DNA from 2 places in the Enhydrobacter sp. genome. Region 2 is predicted to be linked to the other one. Evidence: riboswitches for the same ligand, from Rfam matches in the RefSeq annotation. Region 2 holds a riboswitch; the other holds the start of a gene.
What was found. A riboswitch is a leader RNA that binds a small molecule or an ion and turns the genes downstream of it on or off. The one in region 2 is predicted to bind cobalamin.
Positions count from the first base shown of each region.

Region 1: another riboswitch for cobalamin. It lies ahead of OJF58_RS00035 (TonB-dependent receptor); the one in region 2 lies ahead of OJF58_RS06215 (CbtB domain-containing protein).

Region 1 covers NZ_CP126889.1:1,028-10,891, forward strand. The annotation lists gene OJF58_RS00010 (fimbria/pilus periplasmic chaperone) at 1,399-2,130, opposite strand; gene OJF58_RS00015 (spore coat U domain-containing protein) at 2,197-2,703, opposite strand; gene OJF58_RS00020 (ABC transporter ATP-binding protein) at 2,979-3,731, opposite strand; gene OJF58_RS00025 (iron ABC transporter permease) at 3,728-4,708, opposite strand; gene OJF58_RS00030 (ABC transporter substrate-binding protein) at 4,705-5,574, opposite strand; gene OJF58_RS00035 (TonB-dependent receptor) at 5,670-7,748, opposite strand; cobalamin riboswitch at 7,916-8,102, opposite strand; gene OJF58_RS00040 (hypothetical protein) at 8,272-8,868, shown strand; gene OJF58_RS00045 (LysE family transporter) at 8,879-9,511, shown strand; gene OJF58_RS00050 (PaaI family thioesterase) at 9,512-9,864, shown strand, end outside.
Region 2 covers NZ_CP126889.1:1,198,428-1,220,383, reverse strand. The annotation lists gene OJF58_RS06275 (extracellular solute-binding protein) at 1-1,178, shown strand, start outside; gene OJF58_RS06270 (ABC transporter permease subunit) at 1,162-2,142, shown strand; gene OJF58_RS06265 (ABC transporter permease subunit) at 2,144-3,046, shown strand; gene OJF58_RS06260 (glycerophosphodiester phosphodiesterase family protein) at 3,033-3,779, shown strand; gene OJF58_RS06255 (extracellular solute-binding protein) at 3,878-4,951, shown strand; gene OJF58_RS06250 (iron ABC transporter permease) at 4,959-6,680, shown strand; gene OJF58_RS06245 (ABC transporter ATP-binding protein) at 6,677-7,738, shown strand; gene OJF58_RS06240 (hypothetical protein) at 7,746-8,528, shown strand; gene cobD (threonine-phosphate decarboxylase CobD) at 8,575-9,552, opposite strand; gene cbiB (adenosylcobinamide-phosphate synthase CbiB) at 9,583-10,560, shown strand; gene OJF58_RS06225 (cobyric acid synthase) at 10,544-12,016, opposite strand; gene cobO (cob(I)yrinic acid a,c-diamide adenosyltransferase) at 12,016-12,627, opposite strand; cobalamin riboswitch at 12,674-12,867, shown strand; gene OJF58_RS06215 (CbtB domain-containing protein) at 12,898-13,077, shown strand; gene OJF58_RS06210 (CbtA family protein) at 13,088-13,759, shown strand; gene cobW (cobalamin biosynthesis protein CobW) at 13,871-14,905, shown strand; gene cobN (cobaltochelatase subunit CobN) at 14,919-18,218, shown strand; gene OJF58_RS06195 (precorrin-3B synthase) at 18,215-19,321, shown strand; gene OJF58_RS06190 (precorrin-8X methylmutase) at 19,314-19,943, shown strand; gene OJF58_RS06185 (precorrin-2 C(20)-methyltransferase) at 19,940-20,698, shown strand; gene cobJ (precorrin-3B C(17)-methyltransferase) at 20,695-21,444, shown strand; gene OJF58_RS06175 (cobalt-precorrin-6A reductase) at 21,408-21,956, opposite strand, start outside.

The DNA.
Region 1 (9,864 bases), 1.2 Mb from region 2:
CGCCAGGCCGGCGCTGGCGTTGATCTGCAGCTGCGCCGCCGGCTGGCCGTTGGCCGCGGCGATGTCGGCGAAGTTGAAGCTGGCGAAGGTCGCCGAGGCGGCGAGGTTCAAGGGCTGGCCGAGCCGCTGCAGGCCGACCGTGACCTGGCCGCCGGTCCCGCCCGAGCCGCCGCTCACGGCGGCGGCGAGGTTGACGGCGGCGAGGTCGAAGGCGTTCCAGACCAGCCCGGCGCCGCCCATGAAGACGCCGTCGGTGCCCTCGGCATGGGCCTCCACGGTGAAGGCGTCGGACAGGCCGCGCCGCCAGGTGGCCGCGCCCGCGGCGGCGCCGTAGTCGTTGCTGATCAGCCCCCAGTTGCGCCGCACCAGCCCGCCCTCGAGCGAGAAGGTCTGCAGGCCGGGGGCCAGCAGCGAGGCGCTGGCGTAGAACGGCAGCTCGGTCGTCACCTGGCGGCCGAGCGCATTGGTCACGGTCATCATCACCGTGCCGGCGCCGGTGATGACCGGCAGCTGCGGCACTTGGAACGGGCCGGGCTGCACCTCGCGGCTGAGCACGCGGTTGCCGTTGACCAGCACGTCGACCGTCGAGGGCACGGCCACCGTGCCGCTGACCACCGGCAGCGGGAAGGTGACGAGGTCGGGCCGCATCGAGAAGTCGGACGTGACCTGGCCGCCGCCCAGCCGCACCGGGCGGGTCCAGCTGAGGCCGCCGCTGATGAAGTCGCCGGCGCGGTAGCGCATCAGGTCGTCGGGGTCGGAGTAGACGTAGGTCGAATCGAGGCGGATCGCCGAATAGCCGCTGAGCCCCGCCGGGTTGCCGCCGACATAGGCCAGCAGGCCGTTGGACAGCACCCCCCAGGGCGAGAAGGCGCGGAAGTCGAACAGGCCGCTGCCCACCCCCGGGGTGCCGGGGCCGAGCCCCAAGGGATTGGTCGAGCTGGCGGTGACGTCGTAATTGAGGGTGGCGCCGATGCCGCTCTCGACCGTGCCGCCGCTGCCCGGCGTCGTGCCCGCCACCTCGAGCAGCTCGGGCAGCAGCCGCTTGGGCCCGGCCGTGACGTGCAGGGTCTGGGTCGGCGCATCGAGGCGGGCGGCGAAGTCGGGGAGGTCGGCGAGCTTCACCAGCTTGTCCGGGGTCTCGGCGGTGGCCGCGGGGACGCGAAAGCCCAGCTCGCGCAGCGCGTCGCGCCGGGCGTAGAGCGCGCCGTCGCGCTGCACGAACTCGCCGATCTTGCCGGTCGGATAGCCGTTGACCACCACCTCCAGAAGCAGCGTCTCGTCGGCCAGCGCCGGCCTCGGCCGCGCCATCACCGCCGACAGCACGACGATCGCCGCCACCAGCGCCGCCCGCAGGATCGCCCCGCCGTCACCGGCCATTCACGTCACCGGCCATCCACGTCACCGGCCATTCACGGCAACCGGCTGGTCGATCGCCCCGTCCGCGCCGCTGCCGGTGAGGCGCAGGGCGCCGCCCGGCGGCCGGCCGGCCAGGCGCCAGCGCCGCGTCGTGCCGGCCAGCAGATAGGGCGAGACGTTCTTGGTCTCCACCGCCACCGTCGCGCCGCCGGCCGCGCGCAGCGCCAGATCGTGCACCTTGAGATGGCGGGTGCCGTCGTTGACGCCGACCAGGAAGCTCTGCCCGCCCGCGCTCTCGACGTGCCACGTCACGTGCGGCGCCACCCGCGCCTGCGGCAGGACGAAGATCGGGATCGAAAGACGCAGCGCCACCTGCACGATGCCCGGCGCCGCCGGCGGCGGGATCTGGTCGACCAGGATGCGGTAGGTCGCCTCGCGCTCGGCCGGCAGGCGCCGCAGCACCAGCCGGATCACCTGGCTCGCCCCCGCCGCGATCGTCCCCAAAGGCGGGCTGGCCAGCAGCGCGTCGGTGTCGTCCAGCTCCACCTCGCCGTTCTCGTTCTGGCGCCATCCGTACGCCCGCACCTGAAACGACGTCTGACCCGCGCTCATCACCCTCAGAACCGCCGCCTTCTGCCCCGGCGCCAGCTCGATCGTCACAGGCAATACCGTCAGCGCCTGCGCCTGCGCAGACACTGCACCCGAACCCAGGACAAGCGGCGCAGCCATGAGGGCGAGCGCCATCGCACGCAAAACTCTTGCAAGCGCGTTCATCGACAGGCTCCTCGAGAGGGGAAGGAGCTTCGCGGCCTCGTTGGGCCGCAGCGGCAGTTGTGTCGCCTAGAAGCTCACCGTGGCCGTGATGGTATCGGTATACGCGCCCGGTGCGGGGAACTGGCCGGCCGGAATGCGACCGTAGACGGTATTTGCCTGCGCAGCACCGTTGCCGGTGCCGGTCAGCGTGTCGGTGCCGACCGTCTGGCCCCAGTTCTGCGTCCGCGCGGAATCGCGATAAAGGGCATAATTGAGCTGTGCCGCGCCGTTTGCCATGCAGCGCGTGGTCACTGTCGCACCACAGGTTCCGGCGTTGAGGCCGACATTCCACGCCGTCGTATTGGTGCAGGTGACCGTCACGGTGGAAGTGGCGTCCGTCTGCGCCCCGGCATAGGTGCCGAAGGCCAGATTGGTCGCCGAGATGTTGCATGTTGCCTGCACAGTGGCAGTCACCTGGAAAGTCGCCGTCGCCGTGCCGGCCGCTTCCGCGAGCTCCGCCGGCAAACCGACCGCCGCAATGGCGGTCAACGCCAAGCCCGTACGCATAAACCCTTTGCGCAATATGCTTATCATGAGATTAACCCCAAACACCCTGGTCCAATGGTTTGGGGAGTAACATATATCGCACTTTCGCCGCAATACCTTTTTCTGCACTTAGACAGCAATCTTAAAGTGCCGTGGCAGGAATGCCACGGCCTCATTGTGCGGTATCGTACGGGCTGACACCCCCGACCGGGCCCCCAACTCAACCGGACGATCTGACCGTCGTCGTTTCGCAACGAGTGTTTCTGCACTTCTCGTCGCCCACGTGAACGACATCCACTTCCTCCAGGTCCATGTCGTCCGTTTTATGCAACGCTCTCGCCATAAGCGAGCATCCACCCTCCATCGACTTTCAGCCGCTCGAATCGAATGCCGAACACTGCGTCGAGCCGTGGGTCGTGGATCAGGCGGTCGGCGCGCTCGTCGGCCACCACCCTGCCCTTCGCCAGCAGCACGACGCGCTCGAAGAAGCGGAAGGCGAGGTCGAGGTCGTGCACCGCCACGACCGAGAGCCGCTCGCGGCCGCGCGCGGCGAGCGTGCGGATCGCCTCCAGCCGATGGCGGATATCGAGCGCGGCGGACGGCTCGTCGGCGATCAGCACCGGCGGATCGACCACCAGGACGGTCGCCAGCAACACGCGCGCCCGCTCGCCGCCCGACAGCGTCGACCAGCGCCGCGCCTCGAGGCCCGAAAGCTCGAACGCCCTTTTCGTGCGTTCGACCGCACCGGCCGGCAGCGTGTCGGCCCGTGCCGCGCCCAGCGCCAGCAGATCGGCGACGGAGAGATCCCAATGCGGCTCGAAGCTTTGCGGCAGGAAGCCGACGCTGCGCGTCCGCTCGCGGCTCGCGAGCCGGAAGAGGTCGCGGCCATTCAGCCTCACCTGCCCCGCGGACGGCGCCGCGATTCCCGCCAGCGTGCGCAGCAGCGTCGACTTGCCGGCGCCGTTGGGGCCGATCACTGCCACCGAGCCGCGCGGCCCCAGCGCCAGCGACACGCCGTCGATCAGCGTCGCGCCGCCGCGGCGCACGACCAGCGACTCGGCGGCAAGCGCGCTCATGCCCTGAGCCGCCGCGCCAGCAGCAGGATGAAGAACGGTCCGCCCGCGACGGCGGTCACCAGCCCGAGCGGGATCTCGGCCGGCGGCAGGGCGGCGCGGGCGATCGCATCGGCCAGCGTCACCACGATCGCGCCCACCAGCGCCGAAGCCGGCAGCAACGGCTTGTGCAGCGGGCCGACCAGCCAGCGCGCGATGTGCGGCGCGGCGAGTCCCACGAACGCGACCAGCCCGCCGAACGCCACAGCCGCCGCCACGATCACCGACCCGGCCAGCACCGCCTGCGCCACCACGCGGCGCGTGTCGAGGCCGAACGCCGTCGCCATGGTCTCGCCGAGGCCGAGAAGATCGAGCCGGCGCGCGAACAGCAGCGACAGCGCGAGGCAGGCGATCGCGATCGCGGCGAGCAGCGCGATGCCCGGCCAGCTCGGCGTCTGGATGCCGCCCAGCACCCAGCTCATCACCACCTGCAGGCTCACCGTCTCGTCGGACAGCGCCAGCATCAGGAAGGAACGCAGCGCGCCCAGGATCGCCGCCATCGCCACGCCCGCCAGCAGCAGCCCGGCCGCATCGACCGCGCCCGCGACGCGCGCGATCCCCAGGACCAGCATCGTGGCGCCCCAGGCCCCGGCGAAGGCGAGCAGCGGCAGCAGCAGGGCTTGCGGCAGCGCGAGCGGCACCAGGAGCGCGACCGTCGCGCCGACCGCGGCGCCGCCCGCCGAACCCAGCAGGTAGGGCTCGGCCAGGGGATTGCGGAACACGCCCTGGTAGATCGCGCCGCCCAGTCCCAGCAGCGCGCCGACCAGCGCCGCCGCCACGACGCGCGGCAGGCGCCACTCGATCAGCAGCCGGCTCGCCATCGAGGGATCGCCGGCGAAGGCGCGCCAGAGATCGGCGGGCGAGGCCCAGCTCGCGCCGGCGCAGGCCGCGAGCGCGAGCGCGGCCAGCAGGCAAAGCGCGAGGCCGGGCCAGGCTCTCATCGCCCCGTTCTTGCCGGATGGAGAAGCGCCGCGAGATGCTCGATGCCGTCGACCGTGCGCGGCCCGGGGATGAGAAGCTCGGCGCGGTTCACGGCATGGGCGCGGCCGGCGCGCACGGCGCGCAGATCGGCCCAGCCCGGCTCGGCGATCAGCGCCGCGAGATCGCGCGCGCCGCCCGCCCACAGCAGGACATCCGGATCGGCGGCGAGGATCGCCTCGGGCGAGACCTGCGCCAGCATCGCCGTGCCTTCGAGCGCGAAGCGTCCGCCGGCGCGCACGATCGCGTCGCCGGTATAGGTGCCTTCGCGCGCCACCAGCATCAGGCCGTTGCCGAGCCGGCCGGTGATCATGATGGTGCTCGGCGCCGGCTCGGCTGCGAGGCGCGCCGCGACGCGCGCGAGCCTGTCGGCGAACTGCATCGCCACCTCCTCGCCGCGCGCCGTCACGCCCGTCATCCGCGCCACCAGGCGGATGTTGGCGAGGATCTCCTCGACGCTGCGCGTCAGCAGCACCAGGACCGGCACGCCGATCCGCTCCATCGGCTCCACGAGCTGGTGCGCGGCCTGGCGCGCGGGTGTCACGATCACGAGATCGGGCCGGAGTGCCGCGATCGCATCGACCGAGAAGCCGAGCCGCCCGCCCACCGCCGGCCGGTCGAGCACCTGCGGCGGATAGCGCGTGTAGGCATCGATGCCGACGATGCGGTCGGCCAGCCCCAGCGCCGTCACGATCTCGGTGTTCGACGAGAAGATCGGCACGATCCGCCGCGGCGGCGCCGCGAGCGTCACCGCGCGACCGAACGCATCGTGCACCGTGACCGGCTGCGCGTGCGCGAGCGATGCGAGAGACGCGAGGAACAGTGTCATCCCGAGGCGAAGCCGAGGGATCTTTGGCAGTTGCCGACCGAAGATCCCTCGCTGCGCTCGGGATGACACAGTCGTTGTGCTGCCGACAGAGGCGATCAAAACCGCACCCTCACCCCCGCCACCACCTCGCGGCCCATCATCGAGTTGCCGCACGAGCCGTTCTGAGCGGCGAGGTTGGCGCGGCAGGGATTCTGGTCGAGGGCGATGAAGACCGGGTCCTGGTTGACGTCGAGGATGTTGTTGATCGCGGCGAAGAAGGTCACGCCCTTGTGCGGCTCGATCTCGAGGCGCGTGCTCCACACCCAGAAGGCGCTCTTCTCGTACACCGTCACGTTGCGCACCTGGCCCGGGAAGTAGACCGGCGACAGCGCCTCCTCGGTATTGTACCACATCGGTCCGCGCAGCACGCCGAGGAGCTGCACGCTCCACGGCAGCTCGCCGTCGAGCCGCTCGTAGCGCGTGCCGATCGAGAGCCCGTAGCGGTTGATGCGCGTGGCCTGGCTCGAGTTGGCGCCGGTGAGCTCGGCGCCGTAGTCGGTCATGGTGAAGTTGTAGTAGCCGTTGCCGTAGAGGCTCCAGCGCTCGCCCTCGCCCACCGACAGGCCCAGCAGCCGCGGGATGTCGGCCTCGGCCTGCAGCTCCAGCCCCTGGATCAGGATGTCGCCGGGGTTGTTCTGGTACTGCGAGACGACCACGCCGCCCTGCGAGGAGATCCGCACCGACTGGATGCGGTTGCTGATCACGTTCTGGAACAGCGCCAGATCGAGCCGCGCGTTCTTCGTCGCGATCGTGCCGCCCAGCTCGAGCTGATGGCTGGTCTCGGGACTGAGGTTGGGATTGCCGAAGATGGTGTTGCCGATCGGCGTCGTCGTGAAGTTGGCGCCGAGCTCGGTCGCGGTCGGCGCGCGGAACCCGCTCGAGGCGCCGAAGCGGCCGGTCAGCCAGCCTGTGACCTGCAGCGTCGTGCCGACCGACCAGGTCGTGGCCCGGTAGTCCACGCTGCCCGGGATCAGGGTCGGCGCGTTGGGCGTGGCGAGCAGCGAGGTCGTGCCCCAGGTCTGGCGCACGCCGGCGCGCACGGTCAGGCGATCGTCGAACAGCTTCTGCGCATCCTCGGCGTAGAGCGCCCAGACATTGTCGGTCTCGTTGTTGTCCTGCGGCGAGAGCTGCGTGACGGCCGGGCCGCCGGCGCGAAAACGGTACGAGATGATCCAGCTCCGCTCCCAGTCGACGCCGGCCAGCAGCTCGTTGGACGGCCAGAACCTGTAGCGCGGCTGCACGCGCACGCCCTCGATGTCGATCCGGCGATGGTTGTGGTCGGTGAAGGTGCGCGCGGGCGGCGCGATCAGGCTGGTGAGCGGCGACGGGTTGTTGAGGTCGTCGACGTCCTGGACGTAGTAGCCCTGCGCGAAGAGATGGCCGCGTCCGTCCGGCGTCTTGCCGTTGTAGCTCACGTCGATCGACTGGTTGTAACGCGTGTCGAAGGCGAAGATGTTGGCGCTCGAGCCGCGGAAGCCGGCGCCGTAGACGCCGTCGGTGCGGATCGTCGTGTCGATGCGGTTGTCGTCGTCGATCTGCCAGCCGACGGCACCGGTGCCACCCATGCGGCTCCACGCGGTGTTGAGCTCGACCTGGCCGCCGCCCACCTGATAGTCGTCCTGCTTGCCGCCGGAGAGGCCGAGATACCAGTCGACCCCCTTGTAGGTGCCGCCGTTCTGCAGCCTGCCCTCGATCAGGCCGAACGAGCCCGCGTCCATCTCGGCCAGCGTGCCGGGCGCGGTGCGGCCGGTCTTGAGGATGATGTTGACCACGCCGCCCATGTTCTGGCTGCCGTAGATCACCGAGGCCGGGCCGCGCACGATCTCGATCCGCTCGACGTCGGCGACCGAGAGCTTGGAGATGTTGGCGGTGCCGGCGCGATGGCCGTTGATCAGGATCAGCACCTCGCTCTTGTAGTCGCGACCCTGCCCTTCCGTCGCGCCGCCGCGGATGTTGAGCGAGGTCTGGCCCTGGGTCCACTGGCTCATGAAGCCGACGGCATTCTCGGACAGAAGATCGGTCACCGACCTGGCCGTCGACCTGGTGATCTTCTCGCCATCGATCACCTGCACCGTGCCGGCGACGCTCGTCACCGGCTCCGGCCGGCCGGTCGCCGTGACCACCGTCTCCGGCATCACGGCCGCGTCCTGCGCGACGGCAGGCGACAGCCACAGCACACAGCCGGCCAAAGATGCGCCGGCCAAGCGGAAGAAAGACGACGAAGATGGATTCGACAAGACGGACTCGCGGCACAATATCCGTCACCGCAAAGCCCATCAGGACACCCCGCCCGATGCGTTCGCGCGTGACCGCGGTGCGTGGCAGGTCTCCTGGCTCGCGGGTCCTCGCTCTCGACCACCTTCCCGGAACGTCGGACGTTCCAGTGGCACAACGGTCGAGCGCTCGCCGCTTACAGTTGCGGGGGCAGCCGCGGCTTGCACCGCGTTCCCTTTTGATCCCTTGCGGGAACCACGGCGCACTTTCTGGCAGCGGCCATGCACATCGTCAAGGCTCGCCTTCTTTTTCTCGCTCCACACATGGTGTCATCGCTCCGCTGGGGATGACACCGCCCTGTCGATGAGTTCCGCCCGCGCTGCGATGAAGAAGATTGCCATCGCGCGTCGCGCGGCAAACAATGAAGCGATGGAGACGAAAGACATGATCGACGAGCCCCGGCGGCTGATCGCCCTCGTGTCCCTCGCCGCCCTGGCGGCCCTGCCGATGGCCGGCGCGACCGGCACCGCGCACGCACAGGCGCCGCGGCCGCAGATCGATGCGACGGCGCAGCCGATGCCCAGCGAGCCCGCCTTCCGCGATCCCAGGACCGGCCAGGTGTGGACGCCGTCCAATGTCGGCGAGGACGGCAAGCCGGTCGCGCCCGACGACCGCGCCTTCGATCCGCGCAACCAGGCCGCCGCCGCGCGCGGCGTGATCGACCAGACGGTGCCCACGCATCGCGTCGGCTCGGTGCCGATCGCGGCCGGACCGAAGGTGCCGCTGGTCGATATCGACAATCTCTCGCTGCACGTGACGCCGGGCCGCCGCTGGCGCGCCGTGCTCTACCTCAACAACAACTCGGCCAGCACCGTCTCGCCCGTCGTCGCCTGCCAGTTCGAGAATGGCGGCCGCGCCGTCGAGCGCACGCGCGGCCTGCTGCCGCCCACCTCGGGCGGCGAGCGCGTGGGCTTCGCGGTCTACGGTCCGCGCAGCACCACTTTCGTCGACTCGGTCCATTGTCGCGTCGAGCAGCCCTGAGCGCGCCGCCATGCACCCGATGAGCGTCCTGCTGCCGGTGTTCGGCGTCTTCATCCCGGCCCTGCTGCTGCCGGGGCCGGATTTCGTCGCCGTCGTGCGGTCCTCGCTGACGCGCGGCACGCGCGGCGGCTTGCTGACGACGCTCGGCGTCTCGACCGGCCTCGGCCTCTACGCGACGCTGAGCCTGCTCGGCCTTTCCGCGGTGCTGGTCGAGTACCAGTGGCTCACCTGGGCCGTGCGCGTGGCCGGCGGCGCCTACCTGATCTATCTCGGCATCCGCCTCCTGCGCGCGAAGCCCGCGGCATTCGACGAGGGCGTCGCGCGCGGTCCGGTGCGCGGCAATGCGCTGGTCTTCGGCTTCCTGGTGACGCTCACCAACCCCAAGGCGATCGTGCTGTTCGCCAGCGTCTTCGCCACCGCGGTGACCGCCAGCACGCCCGCCTGGCTGATGGTGCTGATGATCGCGCTTGTGGTCGCGAGCGCGCTCGCCTGGTACGCGACCGTGTCGCTTTTCATGTCGTCGGCCCCGGTGATGCGCCGCTTCGCCCGCGCCCGCCACTGGATCGAACGCGCCGCCGGCGCCTCCTTCGTCCTGATCGGCGGCCGCATCCTCGCCGACGCCGGCAAGCCGGTCGGAGCGTAGATGCACCGCCGAACCTACGGAACCGTCAGTGCCGACAAGCGCCGGGAGATGGACGGGCTCGCCTTCGTCCGGGGGCTCGCCGACGGCACACTGCCGCTCAACACCATGGCCGGCACGCTGGGCTACGAGATCGTCGAGGCGGAGAAGGGGCGCGTGGTGGCGACGGCGGAGCCGAGGGACAGCCATCTCAATCCGTCGGGCACGGTGCATGGCGGGCTCGCCGCCACCATGCTCGACAGCTGCATGGGGCTCGCCATCCAGTCGACACTGGACAAGGGCCTCGGCTCGACGACGCTCGAGTTCAAGATCTCGTTCGTGCGGCCGATCACGCCCCAGACCGGCACGATCCGCGC
Region 2 (21,956 bases):
TCAAGCGTTTCAACGACTCGCAGACCAAATACACGGTTGTCGCCACGCACAAGGGCAACTACGACGAGGTCATCAACGCCACGGTCGCGGCCTATCGCGCCAAGAAGGCGCCGCAGATCGTGCAGATCTACGAGCGCGGCTTCATGGCCATGCTGCTGTCCGGCGCCATCGTGCCGGTGCAGGATCTGATGACCGAGAAGAAGAAGCAGGTCGATTTCTCCGACTTCATCAAGCCGGTGGCGAGCTACTACCAGTACAAGGGCAAGCTGATGAGCATGCCCTTCAACTCCTCGACGCCGATCCTGTTCTACAACAAGGAGCAGTTCGAGAAGGCCGGCTTCGCCGCACCGGCCGACACCTGGGCCGAGTTCGAGAAGCAGCTCTATGCGATCAAGAGCAAGGGCATCGCCGAGTGCGGTTCCTCCCTTGCCGGGGATTATTTCTGGAGCCTGATGGAGAACTACAGCACTGTGAACGACCAGCCATGGGGTACGAAATCCAACGGCTACGACGGGCTGGATACGGAGTTCGTGTACAACAAGACACGGCTGGTGCAGCAGGTCGGCCGCCTGCAGAAGTGGGTCAATGACGGCATCATCCAGATCGCGGGCCAGGGCCTGAGCCCGCAGCAGCTTTTCACCTCCGGCAAGTGCGCGACCTATTTCGCCTCGACCGCCGCGCATGGCGGCATCGAGCGCAACGCCGAGATCAAGTGGAGCGCCACCTATCTGCCGCAAGAGGCGGATCTCACGGCGCGCAACAGCAGCATCGGCGGCGCGACGCTCTGGGTGATGAAAGGCCACAAGCCCGAGGAATATGACGGCGTCGCCGCCTTCCTCGAGTTCCTGGCCAAGCCCGACCTGCAGGTCTGGTGGCACAAGGTGACCGGCTACGTGCCGATCTCGAAGACGGCCTATCAAATGGCCAAGTCGGAGGGCTACTACAAGGATCATCCGACGCGTGAGATCGCCATCCTGCAGCTCGAGCGCGGCACGCCGACGCCCAACTCGCAGGGCTTCCACTTCGGCAACTACACCCAGGCGACCTTCGCGCTGCGCGAGGAGATGGAGTCGGTGTTCGCGAACAAGAAGACGCCGCAGCAGGGGCTGGACGACGCCGTACGCCGCGGCAACGAGCTGCTGCGGCAGTTCGAGAAGCTGAATGCGGGCAAGTACTAGCCTGTCACCTGCGCTGCCGGGGCCGGTCGTCACCGCGCCCCGGCGGAGGAGAGTGGCGCCGGCGGGTGGCACGCGCGGGCTGAAGCGCGCCCACTTCCGCGAGGCGCGCCTGCCGCTTCTCCTGCTGCTGCCGCAGTTGCTGGTGCTGCTGCTCTTCTTCTTCATTCCGGCGTTGCGGGCGCTGTCGCAATCCTTCGTTCTCACCGATCCGTTCGGCAACAGCGTCCAGTTCGTCTGGCTCGACAACTTCCGGCGCCTGATCGAGAGCCCCGAGTACCGCAGCTCGATCGGCGTCACCTTCTGGTTCACGCTGGCGCAGAATGCCCTCACCATCGTCATGGCGCTGGTCCTGGCCTTCGCCACCGACCGCGTGCTGCGCGGGCGCGGTTTCTATCGCAGTGTCATCCTGCTGCCCTATGCCATCGCACCGGTCATCGCCGGGATCCTCTGGGCCTTCCTCTTCAACACCGCTGTCGGGCCGATCTCGTTCGTGCTCCATGGACTGGGGATCGACTGGGATCCCAACCGGCACGGCATCGACGCCTTCCTGCTGGTGACTTTCGCCGCGTCGTGGAAGCACATCTGCTACGACTACATCTTCCTGATCGCAGCTCTGCTCTCCGTGCCGCCGTCGCTCCTGGAGGCGGCCGCCGTCGACGGCGCGGGGCCGCTGCTGCGTTTCGCCCGCATCTCGCTGCCGATGATCGGTCCCACGATCTTTTTCCTGGTGGTGATGAACTTCGTCTACGGCTTCTTCGAGACCTTCGCGATCGTCGATGCGGTGACCCATGGCGGACCGGGCGGGGCCACCATGATCCTGGTCTACAAGGTCTATATCGACGGCTTCGTGCACATCGATCTCGGCTCGTCAGCCGCTCAGTCCGTGCTGATGATGATCTTCGCCCTCGTGCTCACCGTGCTGCAGTTCCGCTACGTCGAGCGGAACGTGAACTACGACGTGTGACATGGTCGAGCGCACGCGCGGCATCGATATCGCCTGCCACGGCATCCTGATCCTGGGCGGTCTGCTGGTCTGCCTGCCGATCTACTTCGCCTTCGTCGTCGGCTCGCACACGGTCGGCGACGTGCTGGCCGTGCCACCGCCCTGGCTGCCCGGACGGGAATTTTTCGCCAATGCGTGGGCGGCCTGGGAGAAGGGCAATCTCGGCCGGCTGTTCGTGAATTCGTTCATCGTCGCGGCGGGCATCGCGGTCGGCAAGATCGCCGTCTCGCTCCTGTCGGCCTTCGCCATCGCCTATTTCCGGTTCCGCTGGCGCATGCTTGCCTTCTGGCTGATCTTCGTGTCGCTGATGCTGCCGGTCGAGGTGCGCATCCTGCCGACCTACGAGGCGGTGGCCAACGTGGCGCTGCCGCTGCAGTGGCTGATCGACGCGCTCGACCTTGGTCGCTGGCTGGGGATCGAGGTCACGCTCGACTGGAACATGATGAACAGTTACGGCGGGCTGATCCTGCCCTTGGTCGCCTCCGCCACCGCCACCTTTCTGTTCCGCCAGTTCTTCCTCACCGTGCCCGAGGAGTTGGCGGAGGCCGCGCGCATCGACGGCGCCTCGCCGCTGCGCTTCTTCCGCAGCGTGCTCCTGCCGCTGTCGGTGTCGAACATCGTGGCGCTCGGCATCATTCTCTTCCTCTACGGCTGGAACCAGTATCTGTGGCCGCTGCTGTTCACGACCGACAAGAACATGGCGACCGCCGTCATCGGCCTCAAGGACCTGATCCCGCAGTCCGATACCGAGCCCGCCTGGAACGTCGCCATGAACGCGGCATTGCTCGTCATGCTGCCGCCGGTGATTGTCGTGATCGCGCTGCAACGCTGGCTGGTGAAGGGGCTGGTCGATGCCGGCAAGTGAGCGCGTGCTGATCGTCGGCCATCGCGGCGCGCGCAACCTCTGGCCGGAGAACAGCCTCGAGGGCTTCAGGCGCACCAGGGCGCTCGGGATCGACGCGGTGGAATTCGATGTCCATCTGGCGCACGACGGCGAGCTGGTCGTGATCCACGATCCGACCCTCGAGCGCACGACCGAGGGCACGGGCGCCGTCGCCGATCGCACGACCGCCGAGCTCGCGGCGACGAAGCTGCGCGGTGGCAATGGCGAAGGCGTGCCGCGGCTTGCGTCGGTGCTCGACATCTTCGCCGGCTCGGGCATGGAGCTGCAGATCGAGATCAAGACCGACGCGGCCGGCCGGCCCTATGCGGGGCTCGAGCGGCGCCTGATCGCCCTGCTCGACGGGCGAGGAATGCGCGACGAAGCCATCCTGACATGCTTCGTGCCGCAGGTGCTGGAAAATGTGCGGCGGCTGCGACCGGCGCAGCGCGTTCTCGCCTCGCTCGATCGGCGTTCGGCCGAGATGCTGGGCGGGCTGGATCTCGCCCTCGACCGTCTGACGGCCATCGAGGGCTGCATGGTTGCCGTGGAGAAGGGGTTGCTGGCGCAGCGTTTCGATCGCTGCCTGCAGCGGCTGGGGCCGGATCGACTCGGAGTCTGGGTGCCGAACGAGGCGACGGAGCTTGCCGGCTGGCTGGCGCGACCTTTGCGGCAGATCACGACCGATCGGCCGGATATCGCTCTGCAACAGAGATAACGACCGCCGCTGTCGCGACACAGCGATTGAAGCGATTGAATCGACTGTCGGCGACCTCTAGGCTCCGCTGCCGAAAACAAGCACTCGGGGAGGAGACGATGAAGCTTCTTGCTGCCGCGAGCCTGGCGGCCTGTGCGCTGGCCTGGACGGGGACGGTGTCGGCCCAGCAGGCCAAACTCTGCGACAAGCCGCGCCAGATGGACGGTTTCAAGACCTGCGCCGACGTCGCCAAGGCCGAGGCCGAGGGCGCCTTCGTTCTCTACTCGACCGATCCGGATGCCGGCCAAGCCAAGCTGCTGGCCTCCTTCAACAAGGCCTTTCCCAACATCAAGACCAACTATGTGCGCCTGCAGGCCGGCGCGCTCTATGCCAAGCTCCTGTCCGAGCGCCAGGCCAAGTCCTACCTCGTCGACGTGATCCAGCTCTCCGACATGGGTATGATCCTCGACTTCCAGAAGCGCAATGGATTCACCCAGTACATCTCGCCCGAGATGGCCGCCTTCAAGAAGGAGTACAAGAGCACGCCGGAAGGCTACTGGACCTGGGGCTCGGTGATCATGGCGGGCCTCGCCACCAATCCCAAGGTCGTGCCGACGGCCGAAGCGCCCAAGAAGTGGGAGGACCTGCTTGATCCCAAGTGGAAGGACGGGATCAGCGTCAAGGTCTCGAACTCGGGTCTGCAGCACGGCGTCTGGTACACGCTGAAGCCGATCCTGGGCGACGACTACTTCAAGAAGTTCGCCGAGCAGAAGCCGCGCGCCTTCGACTCCTACGTCCAGCAGTACGGCCGTCTGGTCGACGGCCAGGACAAGGTCATCATGGGCGCGCAGTATTCGGGTTATCTCGAGTTCAAGGCCAAGGGAGCACCGCTCGACTTCGTCTTCCCGGCAACCGGCGTGCCGACCGTCCCGGAGACCTACGGCATCGTGGCCGACGGGCCGCATCCCAACGCCGCGCAGCTCTTCATGGACTGGTTCCTTTCGCCGGTCGGGCAGAAGGCGCTGTCGGAAGCGCTGCTGCTGCACTCGCCGCGCGACGACGTGCCCCCGCCGGCTGGCGGCGTTCCGCTCAAGGAGATGAAGCTCCTGGTGCCGGCCGACTGGACGGCGTTCGAGAAGGATCGCCCGTCCTTCGCGAAGCAGTGGAATCGCATCGTCGGCGCCCGTCACTGAGCCGCCTTTGACGGCGATCACCGACTCAGGCGTCGCCCAAGCGGCCGGTCGTCCCGCCCGCAACTGGCAGCCCGTCGTCACCGGCGCCGTCGTGCTGGCGGTGGCCCTGCTCATCCTCCTGCCGCTGGTGTTCCTGGTCGAGGAGTCGCTGAACGTCGGCGACGCACTCGCCTTCCCGCCGGAGGAATACGGCATCTCGAACTATATCGAGATGTTCGACGAGGACCTCTACATCCTCACCAATACCGTGAGCATCGCGGTGATGGCGACGGTGATGGCGATCCTGATCGGCTTCACCCTCGCCTGGATCCTGACGCGCACCAACGTGCCGGGCCGCGACAGCCTCGAGCGGCTGCTGGAGCTGCCCTACTACATGACGCCGCTGGTCGGCGCGCTCGCCTGGGCCGTGCTGGCCGCGCCCACGAGCGGCTTCTTCAACCAGCTCTGGCACTATGTCGGGGGCGGCGGCGACATCGTCGACGTCTATTCGAAGTTCGGCATCGCTTGGATCATGGCCCTGTTCGAGGGAACGGTGGCGTTCGTCATGATCTCCGCCTCGATGAAGTCGATGGACCCGGCGCTCGAGGAGTCGGCGCGTGTGATGGGGGCGAGCAAGCTGCGCACGGCGCTCACCGTGACCTTGCCGCTGGTCATGCCCGGCGTGCTCGGCGCCACGCTGTTCGTCTTCGCCGAGATGCTGGGCTCGTTCGCGGCCGCGCTGGTGATCGGCATTCCCGCCCGCATCTACGTCATCACCACCTCGATCTGGGAGTCCACGCTCTCCTATCCGCCCGACTACGGGCGGGCCGCGGCGATGGGGCTGGCGCTGTTCGTCGTCATGTTCGGGATGCTCACCTTCTATCGCTGGATGGTGAGGCGCGGCAGCTTCGCCACCATCACCGGCAAGGCGTTCCGCCCGCGCACCATGGACATGGGGCGGCTCTCCTGGCTGCTGCTGGGCGTGTGCCTGCTCTATATCTTTCTTGCCGTCGTGCTGCCGATCGGGGCGCTGATCCTGACCTCGCTGCAGCGCTTCGCGACCGTCATCCTGAGTCAGGCCGAGTTCACGCTGGCCAACTATCGTATGGCGCTGGGCCTCGGCCCGGTGCGCACGGCGCTGTTCAACAGCCTGACGCTCGGCCTCGGCGTCGCGACGGTGGGCGTGATGGTGATGGCGCTGATCGTCTGGACGATCTACCGCTCGCAGCTCAGGGGCCGCGGCGCCATTGAGTATCTGGTGATGTTCCCGCAGGCCGTGCCGCGCATGGTGTTCGGGCTAGCGCTGCTCTGGGCCTGGCTCAACATCCCGATCCCGATCTACGGCACGCTGTGGCTGCTGGCGCTTGGCTACTTCACGGTCATGCTGCCGCTCGGCGTGCGTACGCTCGCCGGCGTCGTGCTGCAGATCGACAGGAGCCTCGAGGAATGCGCCCGCGTCTGCGGCGCGAGCTGGGGCTATCAGATGCGCAGCGTGACGCTGCCGCTGCTGCGGCCCGGCATTCTCGCCGCGTGGCTGCTGATCTTCATGGCCTGCGTGCGCGAGCTCGGCGTTTCGGTGTTCCTGATGGGCCCCAACGCCAAGGTGATCGCGCCGTCGATCGTGTCGGCCTTCGCCTCGAGCGGCACCGAGCTCACGGCGGCGATGGCTCTCATTCAGACGGCGAGCGTGATCGTGGCTCTCATCATCCTCTTCCGCCTCACCCGCGGCATGACGAAGGAACTGGCGTGATCCGGATCGAACTCGAGGACCTCGTCATTCGCTACGGCGACATGACGGCGGTGAACGGCGTCAGCTTCACCGTGGGCCGCGGCGAGCATCTGACGCTGCTCGGCCCCTCGGGCTGCGGCAAGACCACGACGTTGCGCGCGATCGCCGGTCTCGAGCAACCTGCCAGCGGCAGCATTCGCATCGATGGCCAGCCGATGTTCGACGCGACGGCGCGCAAGAACGTGCCGGCCGAGCAGCGCGGCGTATCCATGGTGTTCCAGTCCTACGCCGTATGGCCGCACATGAGTGTGTTCGACAACGTCGCCTACGGCCTCAAGGTGCGCAAGCAGAGCAAGGCCGACATTGCGGCCAACGTCGACCGTGCGCTGGGCCTCGTGCAGATGCGGCATCTCGCCGACCGCGCCGCCTCGAAGCTGTCCGGCGGCCAGCAGCAGCGCGTGGCGCTCGCCCGCGCAATCGCCTTCTCGCCCAACGTGGTGCTGTTCGACGAACCGCTTTCCAACCTCGACGCCAAGCTGCGCGCCGAGATGCGTGTGGAGCTGCGCGATCTGCAGCGCCGGCTCGACATCACCTCGGTCTATGTCACGCACGACCAGGAGGAGGCGCTCGCCATCTCCGACCGGGTGATCGTGATGAATGTCGGCTCGATCGAGCAGATCGGCACTCCCGAGGACATCTACAATCGGCCGATGAGCCGTTTCGTCGCCGACTTCGTGGGCTCGGCCAACATCCTGAAGGGCCGGCTGACGGGATCGGACGTCTTCGAAGCCGAAGGGGGAGCCACGCTGCGCGTCAACGGCGCCACCACGGCCCGCGGCGACTCGGGCGAGGTGGCCGTACGCACCGCCTATATCGATCTCGTCGCCCGGCCCGGGGACAATCAGCTCGCGGGAACCGTGCGCCAGCGCATGTTCCATGGCGACTTCGTGCAGTACATCGTCGAATGCGCCTGCGGCCGTCTGATCGTCCGCCGCCCGCCGACCAATCTCCTGGACGAGGGCGCCCCCGTGACGCTCTCCTTTTCGCCCGAGCATACCGTGCTGCTGCGCTCAGGATGACGCAGAAATGTCCGACAGAAAGGTCATGGCATCTCTTCATCAGGCATGGGTGGCGCTGCAGCCCAGGCTAAAGATTTTGGAGCCAGTGCAGTTCTCTTCTGACCATTGGTCCCTCGTTGAGCGCATGCACGAAGATTTCAATGACCGCGAAGTGCATACTCACTTGCCCATGCCTATTGCCCGCTTCCGTGAGGAAGCAAGGAAAGCGATCTACGAACACGCGAAGCAGTTCAACGGTGTCAACACCGTCTATGTCAACGACGCCTGGTTCGTAGAAAAGTTTGTCGCCGGTACTCCCGACACGATGGCGGCCTACGTGCGCCTCTTCAATGACGATGTCGATGAGATGATGGGCGTCCTGATCCCTTCTGCGCGGTATCGCAAAGAGCACTATGCGTATGGCAAATTTACAGTGCCCGAACCGCATGGTCTGCATACCGACCATAGTGCAGAGGATCCGGATGCCGCCGGAGAACCAATCTGCATAGCCCGGATCGAAACTCTGGGTACGCACTATGTTGCCGGCGATTACAGGGCACATGACTCCCAAACGCGAAGCATGCTCAAAGCTTTGAGGTATTGGGTTGCTGTTCCCGAGGGTGAGCCAGAAGCCATTCTCGATGAACTGTTGGAACGGGAGACAATTAAGACCATCCCGGCAAATCTTGTCATGCTGATGGTCGCTGGAAACAGTTCGGACAACGCGCAAATCACACAACATATCGCCGCGAGACCGCCCAATGGCGGACTGCACTCGGCTTTTTTTCAGAGGCAGTATAAGCTCATATAAAAATTTGCGCGTTGGTGCTGGCACCGGTCGCAGCGCGGTACCCGACTCAAATGCCAAGGGCGGCGGCGAGTCGGCGAAACGCCATATCGCTTCCCGGCAGGCCGAAGCGCAGCCAGTGCGGCTCGTGAGCGAAGGCCCGGACATGAATGCCCTGCTGTCCTAATCGCTCGACGATACCGGCTGCGTGCGGATGCCGCGCCAGGCGGAAAAGCGGCGTGCCGCCGAGTAACGTAAATCCCGCCTTCGCAAGCATGGCATCGAGCCGCGAGCTGTCCTCCTTCAACCTTGCCGTCGTCGCGCGGAACCAGGCATCGTCGGCGAGCGCGGCGCGGCCGATCGCGAGCGCCGGGCCAGAGACGGGCCAGGGTCCGAATTCCGTGCGCAGCCGGTCGGCGAGGTCGGGTCGGGCGATGGCAAAGCCCAGCCGCAGGCCCGCGAGTCCATAGGTCTTGCCGAAGGAGCGCAGCACGACCGCGTTCGACGGCAGGTCGCGCGCAAGGCTGGCAGCGGCGGGCAGGAAGTCGACGAAGGCTTCGTCAACGACGAGCATCGCGTGCCGCGTCGCGAGCTCGGCCACAGGCAGCAGCCGGCCGGTGGGATTGTCGGGATTGACGACGATCGCGACGTCATGGCCGTTGGCGCAGGCGAGGTCGCTCACGACCGTCACGTCGTGGCCGTGTCGCCGCCAGCAAACCTCATGCTCCTCGTAGGTAGGCCCGACGATCGCGACCCGGGCCTGCGGCACGAGTCGCGGCAGAAGCTGGATCAACGCCTGCGTGCCCGGCGCCGCGACGATGGTCGCAGGATTGTGGACCTCGAAGCGCCGCGCCGCCGCAATGCGGAGCGCCTGCTCGTCGGCCCGGCCCGGCAGGCGCGACCATGCCTCGGCGGCGACGGCTTCGACGGGATAGGCGGTGGGATTGATGCCGGTCGAGAGGTCGAGCCACGGCTCGGGCGCCTGCGGAAAGCGGCGGCGGGCCAGGTCGAGGTCGCCCCCGTGCACGACTTTTGCGTCTTGTTTCACGTTGGCAACCGCCATGATAGGCACAGGATCATGTTCGTCGGCCTCGCCCTTCTTGCCGCCGCGATCGAGGCGGCTGTCGGCTATCCCGACCGCCTGTTCCGCGCAATCCGCCACCCGGTGACCTGGATCGCGCGGGTCATAACATGGGGCGACCGGACGTGGAATTCGGCCGGCGACTCCGATCTCCAGCAACGCCTGCAGGGCGTGGCGCTGCTTCTGCTGCTGGTGGCGGGCAGCCTGCTGACGGGGCTTCTGATTTCCGCACTCCTCCATCTCGTGTTGCCGGCGATCGTGGCGTTCGTCGTCCTGGCCGTGCTGGCGAGCACGTTGCTGGCGCAGCGCAGCCTCGATTCGCACGTCGCGGCGGTGGCCGAAGCGCTCGAGGGCAAGGGACTGGCGGCGGCCCGCGCGGCGGTGGCGATGATCGTCGGGCGCGATACCAAAGATCTCGACGAGGCGGGCATAAGCCGTGCCGCCATCGAAAGCCTGGCCGAGAGCTTTTCCGACGGCGTGGTCGCGCCGCTTTTGTGGATGGCCGTCGCTGGCCTGCCAGGTGCGCTGGCCTACAAGGCGATCAACACCGCCGACAGCATGATCGGCCACAAGACGCCACGCCATCTTCATTTCGGCTGGGCCGCGGCGCGCGCCGACGATCTCGTGAACCTGCCGGCCTCGCGGCTCGCCGCGCTCTGGCTGGCCCTGGCGGCGCTGCTGCGGCCGGGCCTCTCGGCGCGGCAGGCGTGCATGGCGGCGTGGCAAGACGCGGGGCGGCACGATTCGCCCAATGCCGGTTGGCCGGAAGCGGCCATGGCGGGCGCTCTCGGCGTGCGGCTGATGGGGCCGCGCAGCTACGACGGCGAGCGGGTCGACGGTCCCTGGCTGGGACGCGGCAGGACCATCGCCACGGCGCGCGATATCCGCAGCGCGCTTTCGCTCTATCGAACGGCGTGCGGCCTCCAGATGGCGGTGCTGCTGCTCGTGCTGCTCGCGCTTATCCTGACGATGTGAGGTGCGGGATGCGCGCGAGCGCCAGCAGGCGGTCGCAATCGATGTGCGCCTCGACATGTTCGGCCAGCAGATCGAGCGTCGCCTCGAGGTCGGCTTCGTAGTCGAAGGGCGACGCCATGCCGCCCAGGCGCTGCAGCCAGTAGCGGCGCTGGCGGTCGTCGGTCAGCAGGCCGTGGATGTAGCAGCCGGCGATGCGGCCATCGGCGCTCACGGCTCCCTGATCGTGCCCGTTGTCGAGTCGCAGCAATGGCCGGACGGCACCGGTGGTGCGGCCGACATGCATTTCGTACCCCTTGAACGGCACGCTGCCGGCAGCCGTCTCGCCGGCGACCTCGACCAGCACCTTGCCGCCTTCCAGCACGGTGTCGACCGGCAAGAGGCCCAGTCCCGCCGCCGTGTCGGGCGGACCTTCGATGCCGTGCGGATCGGCGACGCTGCGGCCCAGCATCTGATAGCCGCCGCAAATCCCCAGCACATGACCGCCGCGTCGGACATGCGCTTCGATATCGATGTCCCAGCCGCTGTTCCGGAGCGCTGCGAGATCGGCGATCGTCGCCTTGGAGCCCGGCAGGATGACGAGTGCGGCGTCGCCCGGAAGCGCCTCGCCCGGCCGCACGAAGACGAGGTTCACCGACGGCTCCAGTCGGAGCGGATCGAAGTCGTCGAAATTGGCGATGCGCGGATAGGCAAGGACTGCGATCTTCAGGCCCTGGCCGCGAGGCGCCGTCGGCAGGCCCAGCGCATCCTCGGCCGGCAGGCGGTGCGCGGCGTCGAAATGGGGCACGAGGCCCAGCGCCGGCCAGCCCGTCTTCGCGGCGATGACCTCGAGGCCGTCGCCGAACAGCGAGGGATCGCCGCGGAAGCGGTTGACGATGAAGCCCACGACCGTCGCCGCATCGGCGGGATCGATCACGGCCTTCGTGCCGACCAGGCTGGCGATCACGCCGCCGCGGTCGATGTCGCCCACCAACACGACGGGTACGTCCGCCGCGCGCGCGAAACCCATGTTGGCGATGTCGCCGGTGCGCAGGTTCACTTCCGACGACGAGCCGGCGCCTTCCACCAGCACGAGATCGGCCTCGAGGGCGAGTCTGCCGAAGCTGTCGAGGACGGCGCACAGAAGCCTTGGCTTCATCGCCTGATAGTCGCGCGCTTTGGTGGCACCCGCGACCTTGCCCTGCACCACGACCTGCGCTCCGGTCTCGCTTTGGGGTTTCAGCAGGACCGGGTTCATATGGACCGTTGCCGCTACCCGCGCGGCGCGGGCCTGCAGTGCCTGGGCGCGGCCGATCTCGCCGCCATCGGCCGTCACCGCGGCGTTGTTCGACATGTTCTGCGGCTTGAAGGGCCGGACGCGAAGCCCGCGCCGCGTGAAAGCGCGCGCGAGGCCGGTCACAATCAGCGACTTGCCCACATCCGAGCCCGTGCCCTGGATCATGAGGGCGCGCGCCGCCATCAGAACTCGATGCCCTCCTGCGCCTTCACGCCAGCGGCGAAATGATGCTTCACCGGCGCCATCTCGGTCACGAGATCGGCGGCCTCGACCAGCTCAGGCTTGGCATTGCGGCCCGTGACGACGATGTGCTGATCGGTGCGCCGGGCCTGCAGCGCCGCCACGACCTCCTTCACGTCGAGATGGTCGTATCGCAGCGTGATATTGAGCTCGTCGAGCACGATCAGCCGGATCGACGGATCGGCCATCAGCTTCCGCGCCGCGGCCCATGCCCGTTTTGCCGCGTCGATGTCGCGGGCGCGGTCCTGTGTCTCCCAGGTGAAGCCCTCGCCCAGAGTATGCCATTCCACCTGATCGCCGAACCGCTCGATCGCGGTGCGCTCGCCCGACTGCCACATCCCCTTGCCGAACTGCACCACGCCGCAGCGGAAGCCGCGGCCAAGCGCGCGCAGCATCAGGCCGAATGCCGCCGTCGACTTGCCCTTGCCCTTGCCGGTATGCACGATCAACAGGCCCTTTTCGATCGTCTTGCCGGCCACCTCGGCATCCTGGACCGCCTTGCGGTGAGCCATTTTGGCCTTGTGCCGCGTCTCTTCGTCGTTTGCCGTCGTCATGCGGCCAAAATGGACGGCAAAGCCCTTGTCAGCAAGCCGGCCGGCCCTTATCAAGCGGGGCGACGGTTCCCCACGGGGATCAAAAGGGAACGTGGTGAAGGGCGTCGACGCCCCAATCCGCGGCTGCCCCCGCAACTGTCATCGGCTAGCCAAAGGCCTGCATACCACTGGGAAACCGGGAAGGTGGCCTGCGGCGAAGATCCGAGAGCCAGGATACCTGCCGTCGCTTTCTGCATTCGGATCGCCGGAGGGGCGGTCGAGGAGGATGACATGGCAAGCACGTCCATACCGGTAGCCGGATCGACCGAACGACAGGAAACCCTCAGGGCGGCCCTGGTCGCTGCTGTGCTGGGCACGGTGTTGGTGTTCCTTGCCGGCTTCGCCCAGCCCCAACTGCTCCACAACGCGGCACACGACGCGCGGCACAGCTTGAGCTTCCCCTGCCATTGAGGCTGCCGGAGTGCTTGCAAGGATTTTGTCGGTGGGCCTTCTCGCCGGCCTCGTGGCGGGGCTGCTGGTCGCCGCCCTTCAGCAGGTGACGACGACACCGCTGATCGTCGCCGCGGAAGTCTTCGAGACGGGGCACGGCGCTCATGCGCACGGGGGGCATGACGAAGGCTGGAAGCCTGCCGACGGGCTTCCGCGTCTTTTTTACACATCGCTCGCGACCGTCGTGACCGCCGTCGGCTTCGCCCTCCTGCTGGTCGCGGCGATGGCTGCGGTCGGCGAGCAGATCGACGAACGCCGTGCCCTGGCGTGGGCCGCCGCCGGCTTCGTCGCCTTCGGGCTTGCCCCTGCCGCCGGTCTGGCGCCGGAATTGCCCGGAAGTGCCGCCGGAGATCTCGTCGCCCGGCAGGTCTGGTGGGTCGGGACGGCCTGCGCCACGGCGGTCGCCATCTGGATGTTCCTCAAGACGGACAGGGCTTTCCTGCGTGTCGTGGCGCTGGCCGTGCTGCTGACGCCTCACCTCATCGGCGCGCCGCGGCCGCACGACCTCGAGAGCAGCGTGCCGCCCGAAATCGCAGCCCGGTTCGCGGCGCTGTCGCTGGCGGTCCAGGCGTCCCTCTGGTTGCTCATCGGAGTCACGGTCGGCCTGCTGTGGCCGAGGCTCGCGCGCCGGCCGGCGCCTTGACGCCATGCCTCGACGCGAAGCCGGCTCCATGAGCGTGCCTGGCGTCACGGTGTTCGTCTGCGGTCCCGTTGCCCGTGTTTCGCCTGTTCCTCATCCGGAGTCCGTAGAACAATGACCTCGTTCGCCAAGGTGCCGTGCACCATCGTCACGGGCTTTCTCGGGGCCGGGAAGACCACGCTCGTGCGCCATGTTCTGGAGAATGCCCACGGCCGGCGGCTGGCGGTGATCGTCAACGAGTTCGGCGACGTCGGCATCGATGGCGAGATCCTGAAGAGCTGCGGCGTCGAGAGCTGCCCGGAGGATGCGATCGTCGAGCTCGCGAACGGCTGCCTCTGCTGCACCGTCGCCGACGACTTCGTGCCGGCCCTGAAAGGCCTGCTCGACCGTCCCTCGCCGCCCGATCACATCGTGATCGAGACGTCGGGTCTCGCTCTTCCCAAGCCGCTGGTCAAGGCCTTCAACTGGCCGGAGATCGCCTCGCGCGTCACCGTCGACGGCGTCGTGACGGTGGTGGACGGGGCGGCCGTCGCGGCGGGCCGCTTCGCCGACGACCCCGACGCCATCGCCCGGCAACGCGCCAACGACCGATCGCTCGATCACGACAATCCGCTCGAGGAAGTGTTCGAGGACCAGCTTCTCTGCGCCGACCTCGTGATTCTGAACAAGGCCGACCTGATGTCCGTCGAACAGCGTCAGGCCGTCGTCGGCGAAATCGGCAAGACGCTGCCGCGGGCGGTGAAGGTCGTCGAGGCCGAGAACGGCCGGGTGCCGGTCGCCGTGCTGCTGGGTCTTGGAGCCGGTGCTGAAGCCGATCTCGCCCGCCGCCCGTCGCATCATGACGCCGAGGGCGAGCACGACCATGACGACTTCGACACCTTCATCATCGACCTGCCCTCGTTCGACGGACCACAGGTCCTGATCGAGCGCCTGAGGAAGGTGGCGATGGCGCACGACATCCTGCGGGTGAAGGGGTTCGTCGACATCGACGGCAAGCCGATGCGGCTTCTGGTGCAGGGTGTGGGCGCCCGGTTCCAGCATCAGTTCGACCGCCGCTGGGCTGCCGGGGAAGCACGGCAGGGACGCCTCGTCGTGATCGGCGAGCGGGGTCTCGACAGGGCGGCGATCGAGGCGCTGGTCGCAGGCTGACGGGAAACAAGGCATGCACGTCCTCGCGACACAGCTTGCGACCCTCGACGAAGCCGACGTCGCAATCGATCTCGGCCAGTCGCCGGCCGAAGTCGTCGTGCTGTCCTTTTCCGACAGCGATCTCTCCGCCTTGGCCGCAGCGTGGCAGCAGGAGCCGGAGTCGCTCCCGACCCTTCGGCTGGCGAATCTCAAGCGGCTGTGTCATCCCATGTCGGTCGATCTCTATGTCGAGAAGGTCGTGGCCAGAGCGCGCGCGGTGATTGTGCGCTGCCTGGGTGGGCTCGACTACTGGCGCTACGGGCTGGAGCATGTCGCCGACGCCGCGCGCGAAAACGGTATCTTGCTCGCGGCGCTGCCCGGTGACGATCGGGCCGATCCGCGGCTCGCGTCGATGTCGACCTTGCCTGCCGACAGGCTTGCGGTGCTCGATCGCTTTTTCCGCGAGGGCGGTCCCGACAATCTGCGGCAGGCTCTGCGCTGCGTCGGATCGATGCTGGGCCGCGACATGGACTGGTCGCCGCCGGTGCCGGTCGGGCCGATCACCGTTCTCGGCAACAGGGAGGACGATCGCCCGGCAGCGCTGATCGTCTTCTATCGGGCGAATCTGCTGGCGGGCGACATGGCGCCGGTCACGGCGTTGATGGAGGCGCTCGATCGCCAGGGTCTTGCGCCGCTTGCGATCGCTGTCGGCAGCCTCAAGGACCGAGCCATCGAAGCCGAGCTGGCGCGGCTGATCGAGACGCGGCGACCGGCGGTCATCCTCAACACGACGGCCTTCTCGGCATTGCGCGAGGACGACACGACCGTGCTCGACGCCGCCGACGTGCCGGTGCTGCAGGTCGTGCTGTCGGGCAGCGCCAGGGCGGCGTGGCGCGAATCGGGACGTGGACTCTCGCCGGCCGATCTTGCGATGAACGTGGTGCTGCCCGAGCTCGACGGCCGGCTTTTGACGCGTGCGGTCTCCTTCAAGGCCGAGGCACCCATCGATCCGCGTCTCGAATTCGCCGCGATCCGGCACGCGCCCGAACCGGACCGCATCGACTATGTCGCCCGGCTCGCGGCTGCCTGGACAAGGCTGCAACGCATGCCGCGTGGCGAGCGCAGGGTCGCGCTCGTATTGTCGGACTATCCGGCGCGCGGCGGACGAACCGGCTACGCGGTCGGCCTCGATACCGCGGCCAGTGCCGACGAGATCTTGCGACTCCTGGAGCAGGAAGGATACGGAACGTGCCTTCCGGCTGGCGGCGTCGCCGCGTTTCTGCGCGCTCCATCGCAGCACATCGAGATCTCGCTCGGCTTCTACACGAGGTGGCTCGCGACCTTGCCGGAAAGTCTGCGGACGGCACTGCGCGAGGCCTGGGGCGAGCCGGCAGAGGACTTCCGGCTGCCTGTCCTGCGCTGCGGCGAGGTGCTGGTTCTGCTGCAGCCGGATCGCGGCAGCGCGGGCGATCGCAAGTCGGGATATCACGACACCGGCTGCCCGCCGAGCCACGCCTATATTGCGCTCTACGCCTGGCTGCGCGAGATCGGGAACATCGATGCCCTTGTGCATCTCGGCACGCACGGCACGCTCGAATGGCTGCCGGGCAAGGCGCTGGCGCTTTCGGGGGAATGCTGGCCGGAAGCCGTGCTGGGGCCGATGCCGGTGATCTATCCCTTCATCGTCAACAATCCCGGCGAGGCGGTGCAGGCCAAGCGCCGCCTGGCGGCCGTCACCATCGGCCATCTCACACCGCCACTCGGCACGGCCGGCCTGCACGGCGCACTGGCCGAGATGGAAGGCATCATCGAGGAATATGCGGCGGCCGACGGCCTCGATCGCCGGCGCCTGCGCCATCTCGAGGAGGAGATCGTGGAGCGCGCCTGGAGTAACGGCCTCGCGGCCGATTGTGGCCTGGTGCGCGGCGAGCCGGCGCGGGCCGCCATCGCCAAGCTCGACGCGCAGCTTTGCGACATCAAGGAGCTCAGCATCCGCGACGGCCTGCACATCTTCGGACGGGCGCCCGATGCGGAAGCGGCCGCCGCATTGTCGCAAGCGATCAAGGTGCCCGAAGCAATGTTGCAGGACTGTGCCGCAACGGAGCGACGCGGCCTGCTGGCGGCGCTCGATGGCCGCCGCGTGGCGCCGGGGCCGGCGGGCGCGCCGACCCGCGGCCGCGCCGACGTCCTGCCGACCGGCCGCAACCTCACCTCGATCGATCCGCGCGCGATCCCGACACGGACGGCCGCCGCCATCGGCATGCGTGCGGCCGACGAGGTCGTGCGTCGCTACCTGCAGGATCATGGCGACTATCCGCGCGCACTGATGATCGATCTCTGGGCCTCGGCCTCGCTGCGCACCGGCGGTGACGATCTCGCCCAGGCGCTGGCCTATCTCGGCGTGCGTCCGACTTGGGACAGGAACTCGAGCCGTGTGATCGGCATCGAGGTGATGCCGCTGGCCGCCCTCGACCGCCCGCGCATCGACGTCACGCTGCGCATCTCGGGGCTGTTCCGCGACATCTTCGAGACGCAGATCGCGCTGTTCGACATGGCGGTCCAGCGCGTCGCCGCGCTGGACGAGGAGGCAGCGGACAATCCGCTGGCCGAGGCGCGGCGCAACGGAGCCGATCTCGCCCGCGTGTTCGGCGCGGCGCCCGGCGACTATGGCGCACGCGCAGGCGACCTCGCGCTCGACGGCAACTGGCAGACACGCGAGGAGCTGGGGACGGCCTACCTTTCGGCCGTTACCCATGCCTATGGCGGGCCCCGGTCGATGCGCGAGGCAGGCGACGATTTTCGTGGTCGCGTGGCCGCCGCTGACCTTCTCGTTCATCCGCAGGACGATCGCGAGCGCGACCTCCTCGATGGCGACGGCGTCGCCGACTTCGCCGGAGGTTTCGCGGCGGCGGCGGCGCTGCTCGACAATGCGCCGGAGCTCTACCACCTCGATACGAGTCGTCCGGAAGCACCGAAGGCGCGACGGCTTGCCGAGGAGATCGCCCGCGTGGTGCGTGGCCGGCTCACCAATCCGCGCTGGATCGCCGGCATGCTGGCGCATGGCCATCGCGGCGTCGCCGAGATCGCGCAGGGCGTCGATGCGCTCTATGCCTTCGCGGCGACCGCGCGGGCGGTGCCGGCGCATCTGTTCGACGCAACGCATGTAGCCCTGATCGCCGACGAGAATGTCCTGACGGCCATGCTCGACAGGAATCCGGCGGCCACGGCCGCCATCGCGCTCCGCCTGAAGGACGCCCTCGCACGTGGCTTGTGGGTGACGCGCCGCAATTCCGTCGAGGAAGAGCTCAAGCGCGTGCCGGGGAGCAGATCGTGAGCCTGGCCGCGACCATCGAGATCAAAGGATGGTGCCCGGGGGCGCTGCGGCCGATGGAAAGCGGCGACGGGCTCCTCGTGCGGGTGAAACCCTGGGCCAGCGCGCTGACGCTCGCCCAGGCCGGCGGCCTCGCGGCGATCGCGGAGCGCCTGGGCAACGGGCATATCGACCTCACGCGGCGCGCCAATCTGCAGCTTCGCGGTGTCGCGGCGCAGTCGCTGCCGGAGCTTCATCGTGCCCTCGGCCAGCTCGGCCTGCTCGACCCCGACGCCGAGATCGAGGCGGCGCGCAACATCATGGTCGGACCATTGGCCGGTGCCGAAGGGCGCGCCATCGCAGCCGCGTTGACCGAGGCCCTTTCGGCCGACCGCCGGCTCGCCGCCGGACTGCCGGCCAAGTTCGGCTGGCTGGTCGACGCACCCGGACCGCTGTCCATCATCGGCGAACGGGCGGATGTCGCCCTCTGCCTTCTGCCGGAGGGCGTGGCCCTGCGTGTCGCCGGCCGATGGCTGGGCCTTGCCAGTCGCGACCAGATCGTCTCGTGCCTGCTTGCGGCGTCTCGGACCTGTCTCGACGGCCGGCCGATGCCATCGCTTGCCGGGATGGATTCCGTTCCGGTTCCTGGTCGGCAGAGGTTGGGCCGGATCGGCGATGCCTTTGGAATCGCCGCGCCCTTCGGCCGGCTCGAAGCCGGCCAGCTGCAGGGGCTCGTCGCCCTTGCCGCCAAGGCCGGCGCCTCGGAACTGCGCCTGTCGCCGTGGCGCGCCGTCTATCTCGATGCCGAGATCGAGGGCGCAAGTGCGCTTGGCCTGATCGAGGATGGCGAGGATCCCCTGCTGCGCATCGATGCCTGCCCCGGAAGTCCAGCCTGCCGCGCGGCGAGCGTCGATGCGCGCCGTGACGCACGGCGGCTCGCGGCGTGGGGATTTGCCGGCACTCTTCACGTCTCCGGGTGCGCCAAGGGATGCGCGCGCTCGGCGCCGGCCGACCTGGTGCTGGTGGGCGGCGACGGTCGCTACGGGATTGTGCGCAATGGAACGGCCCGCGACAGGGCGCAGCGCACCGTCGAGCCCGGCGAGCTGGCGACGGTGCTGCGTGGCTGAGCGACCCTATATTCGCGACGGCGCCGAGATTTATCGGCGGTCCTTCGCCATCATCCGCGCCGAAGCGGATCTGGCGCGCTTCGCGCCGGCCGAGGAGCGCGTCGCCGTGCGCCTCATCCATGCCTGCGGCATGGTCGAGATCGCACGCGAGATCGTCATGTCGCCGACCTTTGCCGACAACGCACGCTGGGCGCTGATGGGCGGCGCGCCGATCCTCTGCGATTCGAAGATGGTCGCCAACGGCGTCACCCGGGCCCGCCTGCCGGCGGCCAACGATGTGGTCTGCACGCTCGACGATCCTGCCGTTCCCGAGCTTGCGCGCAAGATCGGCAACACGCGCAGCGCGGCGGCGATGGAGCTGTGGCGCGACAGGCTGGGTGGCGCCGTGGTCACGATCGGCAACGCACCGACGGCGCTCTTCCGCCTGCTCGAGATGCTCGACGAAGGCGTGCCGCCGCCCGCCGCCGTGATCGGCCTGCCGGTGGGATTCGTCGGCGCCCGGGAATCGAAGGAGATGCTGGCGGCGGACCGCCGTGTGCCCTTCCTGATCGTGAGGGGTCGCAAGGGCGGCAGCGCCATGGCCGCCGCCGCGCTCAACGCGCTCGCGAGCGACGTCGAATGACGAGCCTCGAGAGCCTTGCCGGCACGGCCCGGGGCGGCACGCTCTACGGCATCGGCGTCGGGCCGGGCGATGTCCGCTACCTCACGCTGCGGGCCGCGGGCCTGGTGCGCTCGGTCGATGTCGTGGCGTTCTTCGCCAAGCGTGGCCTGGAGGGCAATGCGCGTCGGATCGCCTCGCCCCTGCTCGCGGCCGGCCGGCCGGAACTGCGATGCGAATATCCAGTGACCGATGAAATCCCGGCCGAGCATCCGGAGTACCGGGAAAAGATCGGCCGCTTCTATTGCGAGACGGCCGCCGCGCTCGCGGCGCTGTTGAGCGAGGGCAAGTCGGTCGGGCTGCTGGCCGAAGGCGATCCCTTCTTCTATGGCTCGTTCATGCACATGTGGCGTCGCCTCTCGCCCGAGTTCCCGATCGAGGTGGTGCCGGGCGTCACGGGCATGTCGGGCTGCTGGACCCGCGCCAACCTGCCGATCACCTGGGGCAACGATACGCTTGCGGTCCTGCCGGGGACGCTTGACGAGGCGCAGCTCGTAGATCGGCTGCGCAGCACCGATGCCGCGGTTATCATGAAGGTGGGCCGTCATCTCGACAAAGTGCGGCGTGCCGTCGGGGCGGCCGGGCTCCTGCAGCGCGCGGTCTATGTCGAGCGCGGCACCATGCATGACGAGCGCGTCGTGCCGCTCGCCCAATGCCGCGAAGCCCAAGGTGCCTATTTCGCGATGGTGCTGATTCCCGGCGAGGGGCGGCGGCTGTGACGGGCTCGCTGGTCATCGTCGGCACAGGGCCCGGCAAGCCGGAGCTGATGACGCCGGCGGCCGGGTCGGCGCTTGCCAGGGCGACCGATCTCGTCGGCTACGCAGCTTATCTCGACCGCGTGCCGGCGCGGCACGGTCAGCGCCGGCACGCCTCGGACAATCGCGTCGAGCTCGAACGCGCGCGTCATGCCTTGATGCTCGCCGCGTCCGGCCGAGATGTCGCGGTCGTGTCGGGTGGCGACCCCGGCGTGTTCGCCATGGCGGCCGCGATCTTCGAGGCGGTCGAGGCTGGTGATCAGGCATGGCGGTCGCTCGACATCCGCGTCGAGCCGGGGGTGACGGCGATGCTGGCGGCGGCGGCGGAGGTCGGCGCCCCGCTCGGCGGCGATTTCTGTGCAATCTCGCTGTCCGACAACCTGAAATCGTGGGCGACCATCGAGCGACGGCTGAAGGCGGCGGCCGAGGCCGATTTCGTGATCGCTCTCTACAATCCGGCCTCCCGGGCGCGGCCGCATCAGCTTGGGCAGGCCTTCGCGCTGTTGCGCACCTTGAAGGCGGCAACGACACCGGTGCTGTTCGTGCGCGCGGCAGGCACGAGCGAAGCGAAGGTCATCGCCTCGGATCTCGCGGAAGCCAATGCATCGGTTGCCGACATGCGCACGCTGGTTATCGTGGGCGCCAGCACGACGCGCTGCGTCGGTCGCTGGATCTATACGCCGCGCAGCGAGCGCGAAGCGGCGTCATGAAAATGCCGCTCCAGCCACGCGACCGCCTCGGCGGCACTTCCAACGATATGGCCGCGGGGCTTGTGCGGGCGCTCGATCATGATCACGGGCAGGCCGAGGGCGCGGGCGGCCTCGATCTTGGCATAGGTCGCCGTGCCGCCGGCATTCTTGGAGACGAGAATCTCGATCCGTTCGTTCTTCAGCAGGCGCTCCTCGGCATCCCGGTCGAACGGCCCGCGTGCCTGCAGGATTCGCAGATCGGGCGGCAAGCCTGCCGGACTGGGCGGCTCGATCACGCGGGCGAGATAGTGGTGCTGCGGCGCGGCGGCGAACGCCGCGAGTTCCTGGCGGCCGAGGCCCAGGAACACCCGGCTCGGCCTGGATCCCAGAGCCAGGGCAGCCGCGGTCGCCGTCGAAACGGCCTGCCAGCGGTCGCCGGCGTGCCGCGTCCAGGGCGTGCGCACCAACGATGCGAGGGTCACGCCAGCGCGCGAGCAGGCGGCAACGGCATGGGCCGACATCTGGTCGGCATA